Regions from separate parts of the Colwellia meonggei genome, predicted to be linked through region 1. Evidence: predicted binding sites of a transcription regulator. Region 1 holds the regulator's gene; each other region holds the start of a gene.
What was found. Region 1 encodes FNR, which switches genes on or off when oxygen is low (the NO sensors DNR and NnrR bind a similar motif). Its sites were predicted from a motif close to TTGATCTAGATCAA; they were not measured.
Positions count from the first base shown of each region.

Region 2: the regulator FNR is predicted to act here: its motif matches at 4,086-4,099, upstream of trhP (prephenate-dependent tRNA uridine(34) hydroxylase TrhP).
Region 3: the regulator FNR is predicted to act here: its motif matches at 1,995-2,008, upstream of AC27E9_RS00245 (TraR/DksA family transcriptional regulator).
Region 4: the regulator FNR is predicted to act here: its motif matches at 1,377-1,390, upstream of ubiT (ubiquinone anaerobic biosynthesis accessory factor UbiT).

Region 1 is NZ_BAAJLZ010000004.1:321,358-327,092, forward strand. Features, by position in the region: gene ttcA (tRNA 2-thiocytidine(32) synthetase TtcA) at 1-633, opposite strand, end outside; gene uspE (universal stress protein UspE) at 755-1,687, opposite strand; gene fnr (fumarate/nitrate reduction transcriptional regulator Fnr) at 1,950-2,669, opposite strand; gene AC27E9_RS12340 (sulfite exporter TauE/SafE family protein) at 2,722-3,384, opposite strand; gene ccoS (cbb3-type cytochrome oxidase assembly protein CcoS) at 3,393-3,656, opposite strand; gene AC27E9_RS12350 (heavy metal translocating P-type ATPase) at 3,653-5,735, opposite strand, start outside.
Region 2 is NZ_BAAJLZ010000002.1:381,365-387,099, forward strand. Features, by position in the region: gene AC27E9_RS07850 (sensor histidine kinase) at 214-1,965, shown strand; gene rdgC (recombination-associated protein RdgC) at 2,090-3,010, shown strand; gene AC27E9_RS07860 (HDOD domain-containing protein) at 3,082-3,924, opposite strand; gene trhP (prephenate-dependent tRNA uridine(34) hydroxylase TrhP) at 4,178-5,539, shown strand; gene AC27E9_RS07870 (YfhL family 4Fe-4S dicluster ferredoxin) at 5,543-5,735, shown strand, end outside.
Region 3 is NZ_BAAJLZ010000001.1:47,258-52,992, forward strand. Features, by position in the region: gene atpD (F0F1 ATP synthase subunit beta) at 1-801, shown strand, start outside; gene AC27E9_RS00235 (F0F1 ATP synthase subunit epsilon) at 857-1,276, shown strand; gene AC27E9_RS00240 (HP1242/YdcH family protein) at 1,370-1,618, opposite strand; gene AC27E9_RS00245 (TraR/DksA family transcriptional regulator) at 1,630-1,941, opposite strand; gene AC27E9_RS00250 (cytochrome b) at 2,144-2,701, shown strand; gene AC27E9_RS00255 (YceI family protein) at 2,743-3,303, shown strand; gene AC27E9_RS00260 (RNA polymerase sigma factor) at 3,488-4,036, shown strand; gene AC27E9_RS00265 (hypothetical protein) at 4,033-4,878, shown strand; gene AC27E9_RS00270 (DUF4097 family beta strand repeat-containing protein) at 4,902-5,735, shown strand, end outside.
Region 4 is NZ_BAAJLZ010000001.1:1,278,613-1,284,347, reverse strand. Features, by position in the region: gene AC27E9_RS05795 (U32 family peptidase) at 1-136, opposite strand, end outside; gene ubiU (ubiquinone anaerobic biosynthesis protein UbiU) at 191-1,186, opposite strand; gene ubiT (ubiquinone anaerobic biosynthesis accessory factor UbiT) at 1,495-2,049, shown strand; gene AC27E9_RS05780 (hypothetical protein) at 2,158-2,514, opposite strand; gene AC27E9_RS05775 (nitrilase-related carbon-nitrogen hydrolase) at 2,663-4,402, opposite strand; gene AC27E9_RS05770 (hypothetical protein) at 4,498-4,923, opposite strand; gene AC27E9_RS05765 (gluconate 2-dehydrogenase subunit 3 family protein) at 5,156-5,735, opposite strand, start outside.

The DNA of each region.
Region 1 (5,735 bases):
TGGAATGATTGGGAACTGTTTTAATTGCGCGTATTGGACGAGCTCTTGCTCTTTACAAAAAGCTAGTGGGCGAATAACAACATGTTCGCCATTATCAGAAACTAATTTTGCAGGCATTGATTTAAGCTTGCCACCATAGAACATGTTAAGCATTAGCGTTTCTACCATGTCATCTCTATGATGTCCTAAGGCAATTTTTGTGGCACCAAGCGCTTTTGCCGCTTTATAGAGTAGGGCACGGCGTAAGCGTGAACATAAACTGCAAGTTGTTTTACCTTCTGGTATTTTCTCTTTTACAATCGCATAGGTATCTTCTTCAACAATTTGATAAGCAACACCTAGTTTTTCAAGATAATTAGGAAGAATATGTTCAGGAAATCCTGGTTGTTTTTGATCTAGGTTAACGGCTACTAAATCAAAGTTAATTGGTGCAGATGCTTTTAAGAGCATTAAAATTTCAAGTAGCGCATAGCTGTCTTTACCACCCGATAAACACACCATTATTTTATCGCCATCTTCAATCATATTGTATTGCGCAATAGCTTGTCCAACATGACGTCGTAAACGTTTTTCAAGTTTTTGTAATTGTGTATTTTGACTTGGTGTCAAGGGAGATTTTAATTCTGCGCTCATAATTCATTCCTAATAAATTGCGGCGCGTAGTATAGCCGATGCGGCTAAATGAAAAAAGTTGAACAAGGCATTTTATCTGCCATGTTCAACCTCAATTTATAAAAAATTGTACTAGATCAGGTTATTCAACATCTAATGGCGAAATATAGCCGTCAGGCTTTAATGCCAACACATCACAATTTAGCCTATCAATAACATGCTCAGCCGTATTGCCAATTAATGCTGCTGATAATCCGGTTCGACCAATGGTACCCAAAATTACTAGCTCGGCATCTAATTCATCGGCAACACTTTGGATAACATCTTCAGGTAGGCCTTCCTTAATATGGGTGTTTTCTGTTGAAATATTAAAGGCGTTTGCATGTTCCTGCATCGCATTTTCATGATGTTTAAACATAGAGTGGTTGTAGTCGCTGGCATTAAATTCCGGAATTTCAATTGCAATATTTACTGGCGTGCCTGGGAAAGAGTTCACTAAATGTAGATTTGCTTTCATTACCTGAGTTAATTGCTTTGCTTCGGCAGTAATTTTGTCGTTAAGTGAGCTATGTTCAGCTTCGTCACTACCAATATTTAGTGCTGCAACAATATTGCCATTATCAGGCCATAAATGTTCTTTTACTAATAGTACAGGGCACGGGCATTTACGCAAAATATGCCAATCAGTTGGGGTGAAAATAACTGACTTAAGCTTGTCGTGTTGGTGTGTGCCTTTAATAACAATGTCATAACCATTTTTGAGAACTTGTTCAATAATTTGCTCAAATGGACGGTTATGCCAAATAACGTTACAGTCAACATTTAATCCACTAAGATCAAGTTCTGACAATAGTGACTTGAGCCATTGAGTTCTATCGTTGATCACAGACTGACGCATGGCTTCACGCTCATCACTTGAAAGCATGGTGGTCATTTCATAAGAAAAATCGTATATGGTCAAAAATGCTGTAATGCTAGCGCCCGTTTTTTGAGCTAATTCAATGGCACGTTTTAAAGCTTTTTGATCTTCTGTTGTTGGGTCAACAATAGCGAGTATTTTTTGATACTTTTCCATACCTAATTCCTTTATTAATTGTCTATTGTATTTATACCGTTTAGCATAAAACTTGCGTGTAAAACGCTATAAACAAACGGTTAAACGATAACTTAACATCAATAGTTTTGTTTCGAGTTACTATAACAATAGAACAGTTTGAAACAATAATAGTTGTTTTAAATCAAATTATTATCGTATCAAATATAAACAACATTTCACGCTAAGCATAGCGTGAAATGTTAAAATAAGGAAATTTAAAGTATCTTAAGTTGGGCGGGGGTTATAGTGCAGCGCACTCGTTTAACTTATCGATATCAAGAATGGTAATTAACTTACCGTCAACCTGAATTAAGCCATTTTTATGAAAACGGTTAAGCAAACGGCTTATTGTTTCAACGGTTAAACCGATATAGTTACCAATATCACTACGAGTCATTGATAAACGAAACTCTGAAGCCGATAAACCTCGAGCATGATAACGACTACTTAACGTACTAATAAATGTTGCTAAGCGTTGCTCTGCATTCTTGCGATTAAGTAGCGTTAACATTTCTTGATCGCCGCGAATTTCTGTACTCATCATGCGTAAAATTTGTTTTTTTAATTTCGGCATGCTGTTAGATAAGCTATCAAGTGTGTTGTATGGAATTTCACAAACCATAGACGTTTCAAGTGCTTTAGCAAAGCTTGGATGCTCGGCGTTAGCAATTGCGTCAAAACCTAACAGGTCACCGGCTAAATGAAAGCCAGTAATTTGCTCTTCGCCTTGCTCGTTTACCGTGTATGTCTTAAAAGTACCAGAACGAATAGCATACAGGGCATGCATAGGTTGACCATCATTAAAAATTTGCTCGCCTTTATGAATAGGGCGCTTACGATCGATAATATTATCTAACGTATCAAGCTCTTTATCATTTAAGGTAAACGGCAGGCATAGTTCGCTAATACTACAGTTTTGACAGTGAATATGTTGCTGACCAGTACACGATTTATTGCTCATAGTAACCTATAGTTCTTTTTGCATTTTAATGATGTGGATCATATTAGATGCGTTATAGATATGCAATAAGTATAGTATAAATACCGTATAAAATCAGTAAAACGGCAGCGATCTTTCTAAACAGTGAATTTGCCAATAAAGACTTCACGCTAATGGTGCCAAACGACACTGAAAGCAGTGCCGGTAAAGTACCCAACCCAAAGAAAAACATAATTAGAGCGCCGTTCATGGTGTTTGCACTGGCTAGTGCCCAAGTTAACGTGGAATATACTAAGCCACATGGTAGCCATCCCCATAATGCCCCCAAAGCGAAAGCACTGCGCGTATTTTTAATAGGAATAAATTTTTGTGTATTTGGAGATATAATTTTCCAGAGCTTTTTACCTAGGTATTCAACACGGCTTAACCACATTAACCATTGCCCCAAATACAAACCAAGTAGGATTAAAAAAATACCTGCAACACTCTTTAATGTCACAACTGGAAAACCTATGCTTTTAGCAGCCATAGAACTAGTAAAAGCAACAAGGGCTCCAATGAAGCTATAGGACGCTATTCGACCAAAATTATAGGCAATAACAATATGGTATTTACTGCTTGTTGCATTTGGAGAGATTGCGGTTGTTAACATAGTACTAATTCCGCCGCACATCACAATGCAGTGACCTGAGCCAAGTAGCCCAATGAGGAATGCTGAAAAGTAGTCTAGGCTCATCGTGACAATTATTCTTGCTTATCAATTAAGTTTCTTGGCGTTGTCTCTACAGGCTTAGTTTCTGTTTGAGGGGAAGGTGAGATGTTATTACTATTGTCACCAATATCTTTATCACCATTTGATTTTTTATCGTTAGCATCATCAAATAGAATACTCATGCCTTGCTTTTCAAGATCATCAAACTGTTCTGTTTTTACTGCCCAAAAAAAGATATAAATACCAATTGCTGTTAACAAAATTGCAATGGGAATTAAAATGTAGATAACACTCATTTCTTTAACAGCCTTAAAGAATTACTTACAACTAAAATAGAGCTAGCTGACATGCCAATTACCGCCATATAAGGGGCGATATACCCCATAACGGCTAGTGGCAATACAATGGCATTATAGCCAAATGCCCAAAGATAATTTTGTTTAACTATAGTTGAGGTGCGCTCCGATACCTGACGTAAGGTTTGTACGCATTTTAATTTATTATTTAGCAGTATGACATCAGCACCATTTTTTGCGATATCGGTACCACTTCCCATAGCTATAGATAAATGAGCGGCGCCTAATACTGGCGTGTCGTTTACTCCATCACCAATCATAGCGACATTATAGGAGATTTGTTGATGTTTAATTGCATTGACTTTATCTTGAGCAGATAAATTTGCTTGTACACTATTTAACTGTAATTTTGATTGCAGCGTATTACACCCGGGGGCGTGATCGCCAGAGAGCATCATAGTGGTAATACTTTCTGAGTGTAAAAAGTCAACTAAGTTCTTAGCGTCGTCACGTAATTCATCATGTAAGTAAAACTCGGCAATTAGCGTGTCGTTTTCCATTAAAACACATTGTGCGTTATGCGCTTGTTGATGATTATCTTTTAATAGCCAAGAATTCTTACCGATACGGTAGTGCTTGTTATTTACCTCACCTGAAATACCAGCACCAGGTGCAACAACCACTTGTTTAGCAATTAAGGCAAAGTCTCTAAATTGGCTAAATGCCTTTGCTAATGGGTGGGCAGAATGAGCTTCTAAGGCGGCGGCAATGGCTAACACTTCTGCTTGCCCATTTTGGTTTTCATCCACAGCATAATTGCCATAGGTGATAATATTGGCAATGGTAAATTCGCCGGTTGTCAGTGTGCCGGTTTTATCAAATGCCATAGCATCAATTTCTGGCATAGTTTCTAACACATGACCAGATTTCACCATTATACCTTCACGATTTAGGCGTGTAGTTGCGCAAGTTAGTGCGGTTGGCGTTGCTAATGATAAGGCGCAAGGGCAAGTCACGACTAATACAGATAAGGTGATCCAAAATGCTTCAGCTGGTTGGTGTTGTGCCCAATAAAAAGCGGTACAAGAGGCTGTAAATAAAATTAAGGCAACAAAGTACTGAGCAATTTTGTCTGAAAGTTTTGCCAATTTAGGTTTATGTGTTTGAGATGTTTCACTTAAACGAATTAACTGGCTGAGAAATGATTTTTGATTATCGTGTTTCACTTTTGCCGTTAAATTGCCATCACCATTGATGGTGCCGGCGTAAATAATATCTTGCTCGCCTTTATGAAGCGGCAGTTGCTCACCCGACAGCATAGCTTCATTAATTTGGCTACTGCCAGCAATAATTTCACTATCGGCGGGGATTGTTTCACCGGGCTTGATTAGAATAATATCATCAGCGATTAAGTTCGTTGCAGCAATAAAACTCTCTTTATTGTTGGTTAACTTAGTCGCTGTCATCGGCATTAATTTTAACAGGTTCGCAGATACGTCTGCAGCGCGTGTACGTGCCCGAAACTCTAGAAATTTTCCTATTAAGAGTAAAAAAGTAAACATAGAAACTGATTCAAAATACACCTCGCCCTGTTGAGTTAGTGTCGCCCAACCACTGGCAAGAAAGGCTAGTCCTATAGCAATTGAAACCGGTACATCCATTGATAACTGTTTGGCTTTTAATGCAAAAAATGCACTTTTGTAAAAAGGAAAAGCGCCATAAGTAACAATAGGCACAGTAAGGAAAAAACTCGCCCAACGCAGGTAAACTAAATTGTGTTCAGCCATATCTGAAAAAGCGCCAAAGTATAAACCAAAAGCTATCATCATTACTTGCATCATGAGAATGCCTGATATGCCTAAGCGCTTTATAAAACTTTTAGCTTGCTTTTTATTGATTTCTTCGGCGGTACTGGCCTTAAAAGGCAAGGCATGATAGCCAATTTTTTCAATTAAGCTTAATATCTCACTTAATTTTACTTGTTCTTCTTGCCATTGCACCGTTGCTCGCTGCGTAGTGGCATTAACATTAATTTTATTAATTCCCTCTAGTTTACTGACTTGCATCTCGATTAACCAA
Region 2 (5,735 bases), on a different contig from region 1:
TTTTGCTAAATTTAGTTTATTTTTTTATGGCTATTTAGTGATGATTTTATTGCATTTTTTATGCAGTAAAATGACATTGCCATTAAAATATAGTGAAAACTCAATAACTTTCAAGCTATTATTCAAGTAGGAAAAACACAATATTTTAAAAAAAACTTTTAACCTGCGATAAAAAAGCTAAAATCAATAAATACGAAATAAAAGAAATATTTAATGAAAACTACAAGCCTGTCACGAAAATTACTTGCCCGTGTATTGTCATTTTATTTTGTTTTGACCTTTCTTGTTACCTGTGTGCAAATCGGCGCCGAGTATATCAATACCAAAAGTCATATCACTAGTGAACTTCTAACACTAGAAAAAACCTTTAGTGGTAGTTTAACGCGTGCGGTATGGGAGCTTAATACTCAGCAAGCAATTGATATTGCAGACGGACTAGTGGCAATTCCGATGATCAAAGGCATCACTATTACCGATGAAAATGAACAAATCATTGCGCAACTAGGTTTAGTCGCTGACGAAGAAACTCTTAATATGGAAACATTAAGCGATGATATTGCTGATAATGAGTATTTTAATGTTAGCTCAAGTAGCGATGGTTTATTTGGTCATTCATTCCCGCTCATTTTCGAATTTTCAGGTCGCACAACTAAAGTGGGCTCAGTTACTTTACTTTCCAGTAATGAAGTAATTTTTAATCGTATTCAAGTGGGCATATATTTTCTCATCGGCAATGCTATGGTGAAAACAGCAGCTTTAGTTTTACTGTTTTCTATTGCTTTTTCTCAGTTACTCACTAACCCACTTAATGAACTTACCGAACAAATTAACCAATTTGATATTGACGATCCTGAAGCATCAAAATTGCATGTTATTAATTATGAAAATAATGAATTGAATATACTGCAAAATGCTTACAATAATTTGATTGATGAACTCGTGCTCTATAAAGAACAGTTAGCCCAAGCTCAGAATAAAATTATTTCCACTAATAGCCAACTTGATGAACAAAACTTAATGCTAGAGCAAGAAGTTGCCCGCAAAACCTCATCCTTAAGCACTACTATGTTAAAAATGGAAATGCAGCAACGCGAATTACTTGAGCAACAAAGTAAACTTCAAGCGGAAAACAATCGCAGAAGTGTTACCGAAAAAACCTTGATTGATACTAATCATGAATTAAAAAGTTCGATTATAGAATTAAATAAAGCACAAGAACGATTACTTGATGCAGAAAAAATGGCAATTCTCGGTAATATTTCTGCAGAGGTCTCTCATGAAATCAATACACCAATAGGTGTGAGCATTACCTCAACCAGTTATTTGGCTGACTTACTTGCCTCACTGAAAAGTGATATTGGCAAAAACACTTTAAGTAAGCGTGTATTGAATGAATTTACCCAAAATTCTGAACAAGGCTTAAATATTGTTCTCAATAATTTAGGTAGAATATCTGACCTAGTGACAAGTTATAAGCAAGTTGCAGTTGATCAAATAAGTGACAAGATTCGCTTGGTCAATATTGGGAAATATCTTGATGAAATTATCCACTCTTTACACCCTAAGCTAAAGAAAACCAATCATAGCATTAAGGTTGACTGCCCCGAAAATTCCGAAATTTACTGTCATGCAGGTGCCTTTTCTCAAATATTCACCAACCTCATTATTAACTCCATGATTCATGGTTTTAGAGACATTAATCGCGGTGTGATCAATATCATAGTTCGACAAACAGGTGATCACTTGCATATAACGTATCAAGACAACGGGCATGGGCTATCCGCTCAGCAACTCACACATCTATTTGATGCTTTTTATACCACTGCAGAAGGCCAAGGTGGCTCAGGCTTAGGAACACATATTGTATATGATTTAGTACACGATACCTTAGGGGGCAAAGTCAAAGCTAGCTCAACACCTGGAGAAGGCTTACGATACGACATCGAGTTTAGTAGTATGAACTAATAATAGCTTTCGTATATTCACATAACCAACAAAAATATAGGCGTGCGCAAGGTAATTAATTGCGGTAATATAACGCTCGTTTTTCAATTATTCGCCCGCAGTGTCAGGGCCTAGGATTCTCTTAATGTGGTTTAAAAACCTTTACTTTTTCGCCTTTACTCGCCCGTTTGAATGTTCAGAAGCTGATTTAGAAAAACAATTATCTGAGCACCTATTTACGCCATGTGCTTCAACTGAACAGTCTCACTTTGGTTGGGTTAACGCATTAGGTAAACATGGTGAAACCATTGTTCATGGTGTTAATGGCAACTTTTTATTGTGTGCCCGTAAAGAAGAGAAAATTCTTCCAGCACCTGTTATTAAAGATATGCTGGAACAAAAAGTAGCACAGTTAGAAGAAGAACAGTCACGTGGTGCCACGAAAAAAGAAAAAGAACAATTCAAAGAAGATATTATTTTTGAATTACTACCTCGCGCGTTCTCTCGCTACAGTGACACACATGCCTACATCAACGCTGCGAACAATATCATTGTGGTTAACACCAGCAGCCGTGGCAAAGCCGAAGACTTTCTTGCCCTATTACGCAAATCTTTAGGTACTTTACCTGTGACTACGCCTTCACCTGAAAAAGCACCAGATGAAGTTATGACTGATTGGCTTATTGAAAACAACTTAGGTGCTAATTTCCAACTTGGTATGGAAGCGGAATTTAATGCCTTAGGTGATGACGGTGCAGTGGTTCGCGTTAAAAATCAAGACTTAACCAGCGAAGAAATAAAAGCTCATCTAGATGCTGATAAATATGTGGTCAAAGTAGCCTTAGAGTGGGATGAGTCTTTGTCTTTTATTCTTTGTGATGATTTAGCTATTAAGCGCCTTAAATTTTATGACGTTATTCAAGAGCAAAACGACGACATTGATAGCGATGATGTTATTGCCAAACTTGATGCTGACTTTGCGCTAATGGCTGGCGAGCTCAATCGTTTTATTGAACACTTATTAGCAGAGTTTTCACTTAAAGCTGCTGACTACTTAGAAGAGTAACTTTCGCTTATTAAAAAAGGCGCTAGGCGCCTTTTTTGTTATTCAACTATCAGTTTTCATAGCCATTATAATTAGCTAAACATGGCTCTTGCTTCTACCAGTAAACTTTCAAACTCTTCAGACGCCATATAATCTACCTCAGGTAATATACCTTTAGTTACATAACTTTTCAGCAGGATATCCCGGGTAGATTCGCTTTTAAAAATCTCGTGATAAACTGCGCCAGCACGAATAAAGTCAAGATAATGTACCTCTTTTGGTAGAACGGATAAATCATTCCACGCAGTTACTAGCTCAATAAACTCTTCTGGGAATTCCCAAGCTTTTGTTACTTCAGCACCTATCTCATTAGAAAATTTAATAATTGCTTGCTGAATAAAGGCTGGGTTTGCAAATACTTCAGGGTGATTTTCTGCTTCGGTTAAAATGGGCAATACACCAATATTATGAACTAATGCTGCAAGCGTAATGGTGTCAAGTGAGAATGTCGTATGCTTGTTTTTTTGTAAATATAAAGTCATTAAAGAAATAGCAACAGAAGCAACATCAACGGTTTTATTCCACGATTTTTGCATATATTCTGCGATAGTGGAGTTATCAGAAACAAACATTTGTTCAATTGCCATTGCGGTAGCAATGCTTTTTATTTGCGTTAATCCGATGCGAGTAACCGATTGAGCAACCGTTTCGACTTTTATCGTTCGACCAAATACTACGCTATTCGCGACTTTCAACATACCTAATGACAAAGCAGGATCTTGGGCAATAATTTCACTCATTTTGCCAAGATTTATTTCTGGGTCATCGGCTGCGCTTCTAACTTTTAACGCGATTTCAGGTAAAGTAGGTAGTACTAAAGCGTCTTGCTTAATTTTCTCAACAAGTATTGTATAAAGTGCATTTTCTGCGCCCATAAATCTTCCTTTATTTTTAGTGTTATTCCATAAATTAACTTAGCACAATATATTGAAAATACGACAGTTAAGCAGAGTTTTTTTCTCCACTCATTCAGCAATAATATCCAACTTACTAACGAGCTACTCATACAAAAGCACCCAGCCCAACACCGCAGTATTTGATCAAGATCAACTTAACTGAACAAAATACCGTGACAGCAACTAAAGTAAATTATAATGCGCGACCGATTTTACTATGTTGAATTTTGTTATGCTTAAGCCTGAATTATTATCTCCTGCCGGAAGTCTAAAAAACATGCGCTATGCCTTTGCGTATGGTGCTGATGCCGTTTATGCAGGCCAACCAAGATACTCTCTTAGAGTGCGGAATAATGAATTTAGCTTAGAAAATATCAAGATAGGTATTGATGAAGCCCATGCTCTAGGTAAAAAGTTTTACTTAGTGAATAACATCGCGCCACACAATAGTAAACTTCAAACATTTTTACGTGATATAAAGCCTGTGATTGAGATGGGCCCAGATGCGTTAATCATGTCAGATCCTGGCTTAATTATGATGGTACGTGAAAACTTCCCTGATATGCCTATTCACCTGTCAGTTCAAGCCAATGCAGTTAACTGGTCAACCGTAAAGTTTTGGCATCAACAGGGGATTGAGCGTGTTATTCTTTCCCGTGAACTTTCATTAGATGAAATTGAAGAAATTCGTTTCCGTTGTCCAGAGATTGAGCTCGAAGTGTTTGTTCATGGCGCATTATGTATGGCGTATTCTGGACGTTGTTTATTATCTGGCTACATCAACAAACGTGACCCCAACCAAGGTACATGTACTAATTCTTGTCGTTGGAAATACGACAGTCACCCAGCAAAAGAAACTGAAACTGGTGATATTATAGCAACACAACCTGCCGAAATTTATGTTCCTGAACAAAAACCTTTTGAAGATGTAGTTTTACTTCAAGAGCAAGGACGCCCTGGTGAGTATATGCCTGCATTTGAAGATGAGCATGGCACTTATATCATGAATTCAAAAGACCTACGTGCCGTAGAGCATGTTGAGCGTTTAGTGAACATGGGTGTTCACTCACTAAAAATTGAAGGTCGTACTAAGTCTTTCTACTACTGTGCGCGTACCGCACAAATATACAACCAAGCCATGATTGATGCCGTTAATGGTAAAGCATTTGATGGCCGCTTAAATACTGACTTAGAACATTTAGCTCACCGCGGTTATACTGAAGGTTTCTTACAACGCCATCGCCACGGTGATACGCAAAACTATGATTATGGTTATTCAAAAAGTGACACTCAACAGTTCGTTGGTGAAGTAATTGGCCGCAATGAAGAAACTGGTTTAATCGAAATCGACGTAAAAAATAAGTTTTTAGTTGGTGACGAATTAGAACTAATGACACCAGCAGGCAATCAAAGCTTTACTTTGAAAAAAATGCAGAACCTAAAAGGCGAGCCGGTAGATGACGCCAAAGGCTCTGGTCATAAAGTTGCCATCGAGCTAAACAGCGATGTTGATTTATCATTTGGTATTATAATGCGTTATTTAACCGACGGTGGCACAACTCGTCACCCATTTGCCCAAAATCAAGGCAAGTAACGCATGGCTCTGCTTATTGAGAATAGTTGTATTAATTGTGATATGTGCGACCCTGAATGCCCTAATGAAGCTATTTCAATGGGAGAAAGTGTTTACGAAATAGATGTTGATAAGTGCACAGAATGTGTAGGTCATTATGATAAACCGACCTGCGTTTCTGTATGCCCTATTGACTGCATTAAACCAGACCCCGACA
Region 3 (5,735 bases), on a different contig from region 1:
AACGATTCTAACGTACTTGATAAAGTATCGTTAGTTTACGGCCAAATGAACGAGCCTCCAGGAAACCGTCTTCGTGTTGCGATGACTGGTTTGACTATGGCTGAAAAATTCCGTGACGAAGGTCGTGACGTATTATTTTTCGTAGATAACATCTACCGTTATACACTTGCGGGTACTGAAGTATCAGCATTGTTAGGTCGTATGCCATCAGCGGTAGGTTACCAACCTACACTTGCTGAAGAAATGGGTGTTCTTCAAGAGCGTATTACCTCTACGAAGAAAGGTTCAATCACTTCAATCCAAGCGGTATACGTACCAGCGGATGATTTGACCGATCCATCTCCAGCAACTACCTTTGCTCACTTAGATGCAACAGTTGTACTATCTCGTGATATTGCATCACAAGGTATCTACCCAGCAATTGATCCACTTGACTCAACTTCACGTCAATTAGATCCATTAGTTGTTGGTGCTGAGCATTATGAAACGGCTCGTGGTGTTCAATCAACACTACAACGTTACAAAGAACTTAAAGATATCATCGCCATTCTAGGTATGGACGAGTTATCTGAAGAAGACAAGCAAACTGTTGATCGCGCACGTAAGATCCAACGTTTCTTATCTCAACCGTTCTTCGTTGCTGAAGTATTCACAGGTTCTCCTGGTAAGTACGTATCACTTAAAGACACTATTAGTGGCTTTAAAGGTATTCTTGCTGGTGAATTTGATGACTTACCAGAGCAAGCTTTCTACATGGTTGGTTCTATTGAAGAAGCAGCTGAAAAAGCTAAAAACATGTAATGAAGGCTGGCGGCTAACTGCTTTTAAGTAGACAGTCGCCAATTAGGAGGTCAACATGGCAATACTTTCTGTAAATCTTAATGTGGTAAGTGCTGAAGAAGAGTTATTTTCTGGTAGCATTGAATCATTACAGATCACAGGTAGCGAAGGTGAATTAGGTATTATGCCTGGTCACGCACCTTTGCTGACCTCACTAAAACCTGGTATGGCTAGAATCGTTAAGAAAGGTGGCGTTGAAGAAGTTATCTACCTTTCTGGCGGTATGCTTGAAGTTCAGCCGAATAACGTAACTGTACTAGCGGATATCGCAGTACGTGGCGGTGATTTGGATGAACAAGCTGCTGAAGAAGCTAAACAACGTGCTGAAGAGAAGTTAAACGCTCACGGCGACGGTGTTGATTATGCTGAAGCTGCTGCTGAGTTAGCACGTGCTGTTGCACAATTACGTGTTATTCAAGCGACAAGCAAAAAGTAACAAGCTATATAGAAATTACACTAAGTTTTAGTGACAAAAAAAGCGACTTTTACTTCGGTAATTAGTCGCTTTTTTATTGCCTAATTTCGCGTGTTACGCTGGTATTTGTGTTTTTTTAAGCATGTTAAATAACTCGTCTTTAAGGTGCAGCCTTGCTAATTTCTTTGTCTCTAAATATTCATCAGAGGTTGTTTCAACTCCCACTTCAATACGATGCACCTCTTGATCTAACTCGTGGTACTCTTTGAATAATCGAGCAAAATGAGCGTCAGACATTTTTAAGTGACGAATTTCTCGTTCAAACTCAGGGAATTCATGGTGTAAGTCGTGTTTCTCTAGCATTTTTATTGCTCCTATTTAGCACAATTAATACAGGTATCGATATAAGGTAATATACGCAATCGTTCAGGTTTTATAGGCGCTGTGCATTGGCTACAAAGTCCATATTCATCCTTTTCAAAACGGCTGATGGCTTGCGTTACAAGATCAAGCTCTATTTTTGCCTCGTGATGAATTTCATTAAGTACTTCATTATTTTCGTTTTCACTGGTTTGTTCTGAAAAGTCTTGTGAACGCCCTTTTTTAAAGTCTGCTTCTATTGCGTTAATGCGTTGTTTCAACTCCACTTTCTTCTCTAATAAATTATCTAAGATTGCTTTGTTCATTTGCATTTCTCCTTTGGCTTAATTTCATTTTATGCCTCTGCTTTGACATTGTGTTGATCTAGCGCAATAACTAGTTCGAGTTTTCTAACTTGTTTTGGCAAGGTTTTTAAAGTGCATGAATTGCGACAAAGTGCGCATATTTGCTAGGTTTATTACCGTTGAATAGGTAAACTCTTTAAATCGCGTGCAGTTGAGAAAGAAAATGATTCGCAATAAACTCATATGGAAGAATAACCAGAATCGATACGGGCTCATTAGCAAGTCGTTACATTGGCTTTCAGCCATTGCCGTTTTTGGTTTGTTTGGCCTAGGTTATTGGATGGTTGATCTTGATTACTACAGTCAGTGGTATCAACAAGCACCACATTGGCATGAAAGTATTGGAATATTATTGTTATTTGCTACCGGTTTTAGGTTAGCTTGGCGCTATATAGCAGGCTCTCCTGACACCATAGCGTCGCATAGTAATATTGAGAAGAAAGCGGCAAAAGTGGCAATATTCTTTTTATATATAGCTTTAATTGTTGTATTACTATCAGGATATTTAATTACTAGCGCTGATGGCAAAGCTATCGCTATTTTTGATTGGTTTACGTTTACTGCTCTGCAGTTGCCGATTGATAACCAAGAAGATGTTGCTGGTACGGTACATTACTATTTAGCATATGGTGTGTTAATTCTAGCATTACTCCATGCATTCGCTGCTTTAAAACATCATTTTATTGATAAAGACACTACGCTTATGCGTATGATTAAATAAACATAATTTATTAAAAATAATAAGTAAATTAAGGAAAGGAAATGAAGAAATTACTTCTTGCAAGCGCCCTGCTAACAGCAAGCGCATTAATGCCAGCATTCGCTGCAGATTACGTTATCGATACTAAAGGTGCTCATGCATCAATTAACTTTAAAACGAGCCATATGGGTTTTAGCGTTTTAACGGGTCGCTTTAATAAATTTTCAGGTAACTTTTCTTATGATAAAGATAATGTATCTGCTTCGAAAATCTCGGTAACAATTGACACTTCAAGTTTTGACTCTAATCACGCCAAGCGTGATAAGCATGTCCGTTCAGATGACTTTCTAGATGTTAGCAAATATGCACAAGCAACATTTGTAAGCACAAAAGTAGAAGATAAAGGAAATGGTAAATTAGCTATCATCGGTGATTTTACTATGCATGGTGTAACTAAGCCTTTAGTTATCGACGCTGTTAAAGTTGGTGAAGGTAAAGATCCGTGGGGTGGTTACCGTGCAGGCTTTAATGGTACTGCTTCTATTTCTATGGGTGATTTTGGCTTTAAAAAAGATTTTGGTAAAGTTGATTTAGAGCTACACATTGAGGGTATTCGTAAATAGCACGAATAAACCAAAGATCGAAAATAATTAAGGGCGTTAAGCCCTTTTTTTATAGCTATAAGAAATTAATTAAAAAGTTTATAAACCTTTTAATAAATATCAGGTATTAATAATTATAACAAAAAATAAATAACATCAAATTCACCCAGAGCGATTGGGGTGATGATGGGAAACAAAATCAGCGATGGTGAATGAAAAGGACATAATGCTGCAAGTGCAGGCAGGACAGCTAGATAAACTCGCTATTCTGTACGAAAACAACAAGGTTAAGTTGTTTAACTATTTTCGGAAAAAGGGTAACAATCAAGCGCAAAGTGAAGACTTGGTGCAAGAAACCTTTATGAAGATATTGGCATATCGCAGCAGTTTTAATGGTTCTAGTACTTTTAGTAGCTGGATGTATGGTATTGCTAGAAATACCGCAGCCGATATTTATCGCAAAAATAAAGGCAATGTTGAGCATGAAGATATCGACGAACATGAAGTACCGTCTGAGCACTGTACAACAGAGCAAGCGGTCTCGGTGCAGCAACAAGATATGTTTGATCAATCTCTCGCGAATATTTCAGCCGAACATAGAGAAATAATTATTTTAAGCCGCTTTCAGCAACTTAATTATCATGAAATATCGGCGTTACTTGACTGTAATTTGAATACGCTAAAGTCAAAAATGCGAAATGCGATAAGTAAGTTACATCAGCAATACAGTAAGTTATCAGGTGAGGCACAATGATTAATCATCAAACTATTATTGATTGGAAACTAGCAACGCTTAATGGCGATATTAGCTCAGAATTAGTGCTTACTAACGAAATGCAGTTGTATTTGGATAAACACCCTGAGTTGTTAACCGAGTTGGCGTTTATTGATGCATTTTGGCAACAAGGCAAGTACGAAATGCCGACAAGTGAAATGGATAAGCGCTTTTATCAAATGCTTTCACAAGCGCAAGCGGCGCAAAAAAATATCGTTACAGATGCTAAGCCGGTAGCTAAAGGTAAGTCAGGAATATTAGCGAAACTAGGCGAACTTTTTACTGTTGCCCCTGTTAAGCCGTTTGCTCGAGTAGCTGCGTTAGCTCTAGTGTTTATTATTGGTTTTAATGCTAACGACAATAATAGCCAACCGGAACAATTAAGTGCGGATGTGGGCTTGTCGAAGTTACAGCAAGAAGTTTCATCATTAAGCACCATGCTTGCCTTATCTATGTTAGAAAAATCATCAGCGGCTGAACGTCTTACTGGCGTTGCTTACAGTCAGGAAACAGGTTTAACCAACCCCATTTTGATGAAAGCCTTAATGACTACCCTAGCAAATGATCGCTCATCCGCGGTTAAGTTAGCCATTATCAATACCTTTAGCACTTTGTCAGATATTACAGAGTATGAGCCAACATTATTAACGCTTATTGAAAACGAACAAAATACCTTAGTAAAAATTGAATTATCGAGTTTGCTACTTAATGTTGGTAGCCAACAAACTCAGTCTCAGTTAATTAGGCAGTTAAATGCCAGTACGTTAAGTCCTGATATGGCTGAATTTTTAAAGAAAGTTAACGCTATTACCCATATTTAATAAAATTTATTGGAGTCATTATTATGAATAAACTTACCTCAGTATTAGCCGTATTATTACTGCCGGCGTTAATGCAAAACGCATATGCTCTTGAGCGAACTTATAGTTTGCCTTTGTCAAACCCTGAGCAACCGGCAAGCTTAAGTGCTGAAATACATACAGGAGCTATTTGGATTGAGGGTTACGATGGCACTGAAGTGAAAGTTACAGCGAAGGTTGAAGAATTTAACGATGCCGATCATCATAAACCTCATCGTCAGAATGGAAATTACCAACGGGTTAATAAAAGTAAGCCACGATCATCTGAAGGATTGAAGTCAGTTAAAAATAATATGCTGCAGCTTTCTATTGAAGAAGAAGATAATGAAATTGATATTTCAAGCGAATATAGCACGCAAAAAGTTGTTCTACGTATTGAGGTTCCTAAAAATACCAGTTTAGATATCGAGCTATATCAAGGTGGTGATATCGAAATTAATAATATCGCTGGCGCAATAGAGGTTTCAGCCTTTAAAGGCAGCATTATTGCTAATGGCGTTTCCGGCCCTATGGTGGCTGAAACTCATAGTACAGATATTGTTGTCGCTTTTGATAAATTAGCACAAGAAAATCCAACGTCGTTAACCACCCATAGTGGCAATATCGATATTAGTGTCGGAAAAGAAACGGCAGCGAAAATTAACGTACAAAACTATAAAGGTGAAATACTTTCGGGTCTTGCCACTGAGTTTGTGACCACGGAAGATGCAACACGGGAAAACAAAGGTGGTAAGCAGAAAATAGTGATAGGCGGCATGATGAGTGCCAGTGTTAATGGTGGCGGCCAAGATATTACCTTAGCAACTTATAGTGGTAAT
Region 4 (5,735 bases), on a different contig from region 1:
GTAACTCACGACGCTTGGAGCAAACTGTTTCACCTAAGTATATAATGTCAGCTTTACTGTTTAATGCCTGCTGGTAATATGCCTCAACATCATTTTTTGGCCAAAAAAACAGACTAGGACCAAGAGAAAATTTCATATTCATTTCCAATTATTCACCATCAGTACTAGCCAATAGTGATTATTTAACAATTTATTGCCATTTACGGTGATAAGCGCCAAGTGTTGTTTGGCTGCCTTCAGAGAGGTTGGCTAAGGTATTCATCCAAGCCTGCTCAACATTATATTGCTCAGGGTTCTCAGCGAAGCGGTCTAATGCCATTCGCCAGGTTTTAGCAACTTGCTCAACATACGCAGGACTGCGCTGACGACCTTCAATTTTTACTGAAGCAATACCCATTTTTACCAGTTCAGGGATAAGCTCTAAGGTATTTAAACTCGTCGGCTCTTCAAGTGCGTGGTAGACATTATTATCAACTTCAAAACGCCCTTTACATAAAGTTGGGTAACCGGCATTTTCATCACTTTGATAACGGTCAATAAGTACGTCATTTAAACGACTTTCTAAGCCTTTATCTGTTTCCTGCCAGCGAACATATTTAGCTGGTGAGCAAGCGCCAGCAGTATTGGGTGACTCACCTGTCATGTAGGAAGATAAATAACAGCGCCCTTCTGACATAATACATAAACTACCAAAAGCAAAAACTTCCAACTTAACCGGGCTTGTTTTTGCAAGTTGACGAACTTGCTGCACAGATAAAACACGTGGCAATACAACACGTTCAACATCAAAGTTATTTTTAAAGAATTTAATTGCTTCTAAGTTAGTTGTAGACGCTTGTACCGAAACATGGCGTTCAACATCAGGGTACTTAGTGGCGGCATAATCAAGCACACCTAAATCAGCAATAATTAAAGCATCTGTGCCAATGGCAACTGCGTTATCAACGGCTTTACGCCAGCGTTCTTCACCATCAGGGTGAGCAAATGTATTTATTGCAACATGCAATTTTTTCCCGTGTTGATGAACATAATCGGCACCTTTAGCCAATTTGCCGTCATTAAAATTTAGCCCAGCAAAATGACGCGCATTAGTATCATCTTTCATACCTATGTAAACGGCATCAGCGCCATTATCAATTGCTGTTTTTAAAGCAGGTAAATTACCTGCGGGACACAAGAGCTCCATATCACCCTAACCAGAAATTATTTTGCTAGGCAGTGTACCTAGCTTCATTCAAGGTTTATTTGATATAAAATAACTATTCCTTTATCAGCGTTTAAGATAATTTATCTCACTGAACGAGATATCCCTATCCTTTGTACTGCGTATTTAACAGGATTTACTGAACAAGGTTTACTAGGCAAGTGATTCAACTTTGATCTGCTTCATAAAAGCGCCTTGCTCTGCATGCTAATGTAATCACATTGTTGAAATGTATAAATTTAACGCTGTGACAATACCAACACAGCCACCTGATAAGTATGGGATTTACTTTGATTAATCAAATCGCCAAACAGGCTAACTTGCAAAAATTACCTTTTAGTGTTCGTCGCCGCGCCCTAACCTTAGTACCTCAGATACTCAAGCCTAGCTTACGAATAGTGCCTTTTTCACTGCAGAAATATTTATTAATACCAGCATTACATTCGGTTTTTAAAGAAGCGATTGAAGATGGTGATTTTGAGTTTTTAACAGGTAAATGGCTAAAAATATCAATAACCGATATTGACCTACATTGGTGGCTTAGCTTTGCAGACGGCAAGTTAATAATGGCTTCGCCACAACTAGCAGTTTCAGAAGATGTCAGTTTTAGTGCTAGTGGCGATGACTTATTGTTAATTGCAGGTCGTAAACAAGACCCAGACACACTATTCTTTCAACGAAGGTTACATATTGAAGGGGATACGGAACTCGGCTTAGAAGTGAAAAACCTTATTGACGCGATAGATGTAGATCAATTACCAAGCAGTGTTCATAAAGTTATTAATATCCTTGCGGATGTCGTTGAACAAACTCAACAAGAAATTAAACATGGCGTACCTGTTTAAGCAATATAGCTCTGATTTACACTTAAAGTTCAATAGGGTGTATTTCAAATAAAACACCCTTTAAAATTTTTATTCTAGAGTTAAGTTTATAACGTAAATCAATTAGCTTTATTGCAATAATAACTGCCTCGGTCTCATTAGTTGAATAAACGCTAAAGCAAATGACAGCATAAATACGATGAACGTACCTGCAGTTTCCCAGCCATAAGGCAATATATTGAAATAAAACAGTATATTTTCAACAAAACCAAAAGCAAAGCCACAACCAAACAAGGCTTTATTATTTAAATTACCGTTTGCATTAAAGGCCTTTGCAATCAAATACCCTGCAACTGGAAATGTAGACCAAATAATAAAGACCACAATAGAGAAGAACATCGCAAGTGGCGAAATATTAGAAACAATGAGTTTCTCGATTACCGCATAGGATTGAGCAAAGACATAACCTAGATATAAATACAGCATAAAATCATCTTAGTAACTAACACGCTAACAAGTTTACAGACTTGGCGAGCAATGATTTTGATCTAGTACAAAGCTTACTGATAAATGCAGAAATCAATATTGGTAAAGCATCTGAAACAAGTGTTAATTTTTCTATCTAACTAGTTTTTTACTGCGAATCAACTCGATTTTCCAACACAGGGTGAATTAGTGCTTTAGTAATTTTGCCGTATTGTTGCTTCACTATTGGCTTATCAAGGTAACCATCGAATTTCTTAGAATGTAATAAGCTCGATAATTTCCGCGTTTTTGGAAAGCTAGCAATAAAACCGGTCGACTTTTCTGTTTTGTCATTACTATCACCTGTTAACGCCCCCCTGCTAAAGCTTTTTTCCCGTGTTGCTGCAACAACACAAAACTTATGTTCAACAGCTTGAGCGAGCAAACTACTTTCAACTTCATTCGATGATTGGATATCAAATGGTACTAAGAGTAAGTGAATGTTTTTAGAGCCTACAACATCGACAAGCTCAGGCATATTTGCATCATCTGCAGTCAACATTGACAGTTTTACTGTTCCTTGCTCTAACGGCAATTCAACAATATTTATTTCATCACCCAATTTTGTCCATCGATACCTTTGACAAGCATGCAACTGTGGTTGGCGAGCAAGTATTCCATGTTGGTTGATCAAAACCGCCTGATGTACGCCATCAAGAATTAGGCTTGTACAAACATATTGAAATGGTCGAAGCATTGCGCTTATTTGCACAACTAGCTGCTCACATAATCCTTCAATTCCTAATCTTTGTTGTGCTTCTAGGGTAAGTGACTTATCACTAACAAAAAATAGTTCAGGTAATTGAATAATGTCACTCAAGTTATTTTCGATATAATGGCAAACATCCTCAATGGCAAATTCATCAGCTTTATAAGTGGCAAATATCGCAACATTAACGGTTTCAGGGATTTTTTTAGCTAGAGGTAAATCGGCTTGCCCTTCCAACTTTTGATAAAGCTCAGGACGCATTTGGCTAATTATACAAGTATTATCAGGACGTAATTTGTTGCTTAGTCCCGCTATTGATAAATCGATGTCAGCAAAGATGAAGCCTTCTTTATTGTGAGGCATTTTTGCCAATACCGTACCATCACAGGCAATAATTTGGCTTTGGCAAACGTTTGCTAAATACTCACGCAAACGTGAACTATCTAGTAATTCATCATCATTACCTGCTGCCACTTCAAATGAACTTACTTTATTTGCTATGGCAATAAATAAATTATTTTCATACGAGCGCGCCGCGCCATATAACTCACTATTGTCACGTAAAAATGTACTGGTTGACTGACACAATAATTGCGCGCCTGCGTTAGCTAATTGCCTAGAATCATTGAAACGAGCAGCATTATTGCTATTCAGCAAAGCTAACTGTCCAAAAGGCGCAGTTATAACTTGAGCAACTTCATTACTATCAGAGACAAAAATGCTTTTATCTTCTACAATTAGACGCTTATTATTTTGTTGAATAAGCTTGCCTGTAGATGAAATCAAACATGACACAACACTAATATTAGAGTTAATATCACTTTGTTGAGGGCTTTGCTGCTCATCCTCCTTAACGGTTACATTCAATGCAATAAAACATTCATGCTTTTTTGCTCGCTCAGCAATACTTTTAATAAATAAGCCATGTTCAGATATTGCTTCATCCCAAACTTGATTATGACTTTCATATTGTAACCTCTCTCCAATTGGGGGAGTGCTATAACAATACGTATTACAAAATTCAGGTAGCACAATTAAATCAGGTTTGCATTCAGCAGCGCTGTCTATCATACGAAGACAAATTGCTAAGTTTTCATGAATATTAGATGAAGTGGCAAATTGGGAAACGGCTACGCGCATGTCTTACATATTCCAATGATAGATGTTAATTTTATAGGTTAAGAAGCTTAATGCTACATTGATTGAGTTTTGGATAAAAAATCAGATTAAACAATTTATGTTTTTTTATTTTGTTCAATTTTCGACAAATACTGCTGTTGAACGCTTTTCCCTAACGCAGTAATCGACCATATTTCTCCATTTGTTCCTTTGCCATTTTTTGTGATCCCTCGTGCCATCAAGATGTGAAGGTAAGCGCCAGTTTGTGTTTGACTGATCCCAGTTTCACTTGCAATTGTTTTAGCATACCGCCAAGTATAACCGGCTTGTTGCAAGCACACTAAAATGCAGTTTTCGTCGTGGGTTAGTTCTGCCTGTGCTTTAGCTTGCTCTTTCTGCTCGATAGAGGGTTCGGTTTGATTCTCTAACATGGTATGTACCATGTTCATCTCAGCCTCAAAACCAGCACCTTTAAACTTCGATATTTTATCAATATTTGAAAATGCTAAACCTAGTGCGCCAGCTAGAATTGCTAAGCCCATTTCGGTGGCTAACGATAGAAAACCGTATATTGTGCTGACACCTAATAAAACAAAAAATGAAGCGCTTTGAAATAGTGATTTTATAACAAACTCCTAAGCTTTGAAATAGACGATAATTAGAAATAGCAAATCAAAACTATAATGCTAGTTTCTACTAAAAACTAGCATTATAGTATTTTAAATTTAGCCTCAATTACCTTTACAGATTATATAATTTCAATATTGTATTCACTTATAACGATAAGCCTAGTTTATCCAATGCTTGATTCAAATGTTGAACAGCCTCTTGAGTGGGGCCAGGATAATCACCAACTATTGGCACGTTTCCAAGGTAACCAATATCTTTCGTACCTTCCGGACTACAGAAAAATGCTGCTAACACTAACTGGCGCATACGAGCAAAGGCTAACATTGGCTTAGTAAATTTCGCAGATAGATCAGCTTTGTTATAGGCAATGTCATCGATAATCATCAGTTGCTTAGCTTCACTAACATCAATAAATAAAGCATTAAAACGTAATATTGATTCATCATCGAGCCACGTGAGTAAATTAAGAACATATTCCCTATCAGCTTGTTGTCCTGAATATGGCGCACTAACCCATTCATTCACCACATCAGGCACATTTACCTCGCTCGCCGATGGCACATCCCCCTCTCGAGGTACAATAATATCTGCAAGCACCGCTACTAATGTAAACTGTTTTGTAGTTAGTATTCTCGGCCAAACATTTTTTGGCGCAATAATAAGGTTTGGATCTTTACCATAGCCTTTTGCATTGATGGGAGAAAAACTCTGTTCTGGCCAATGC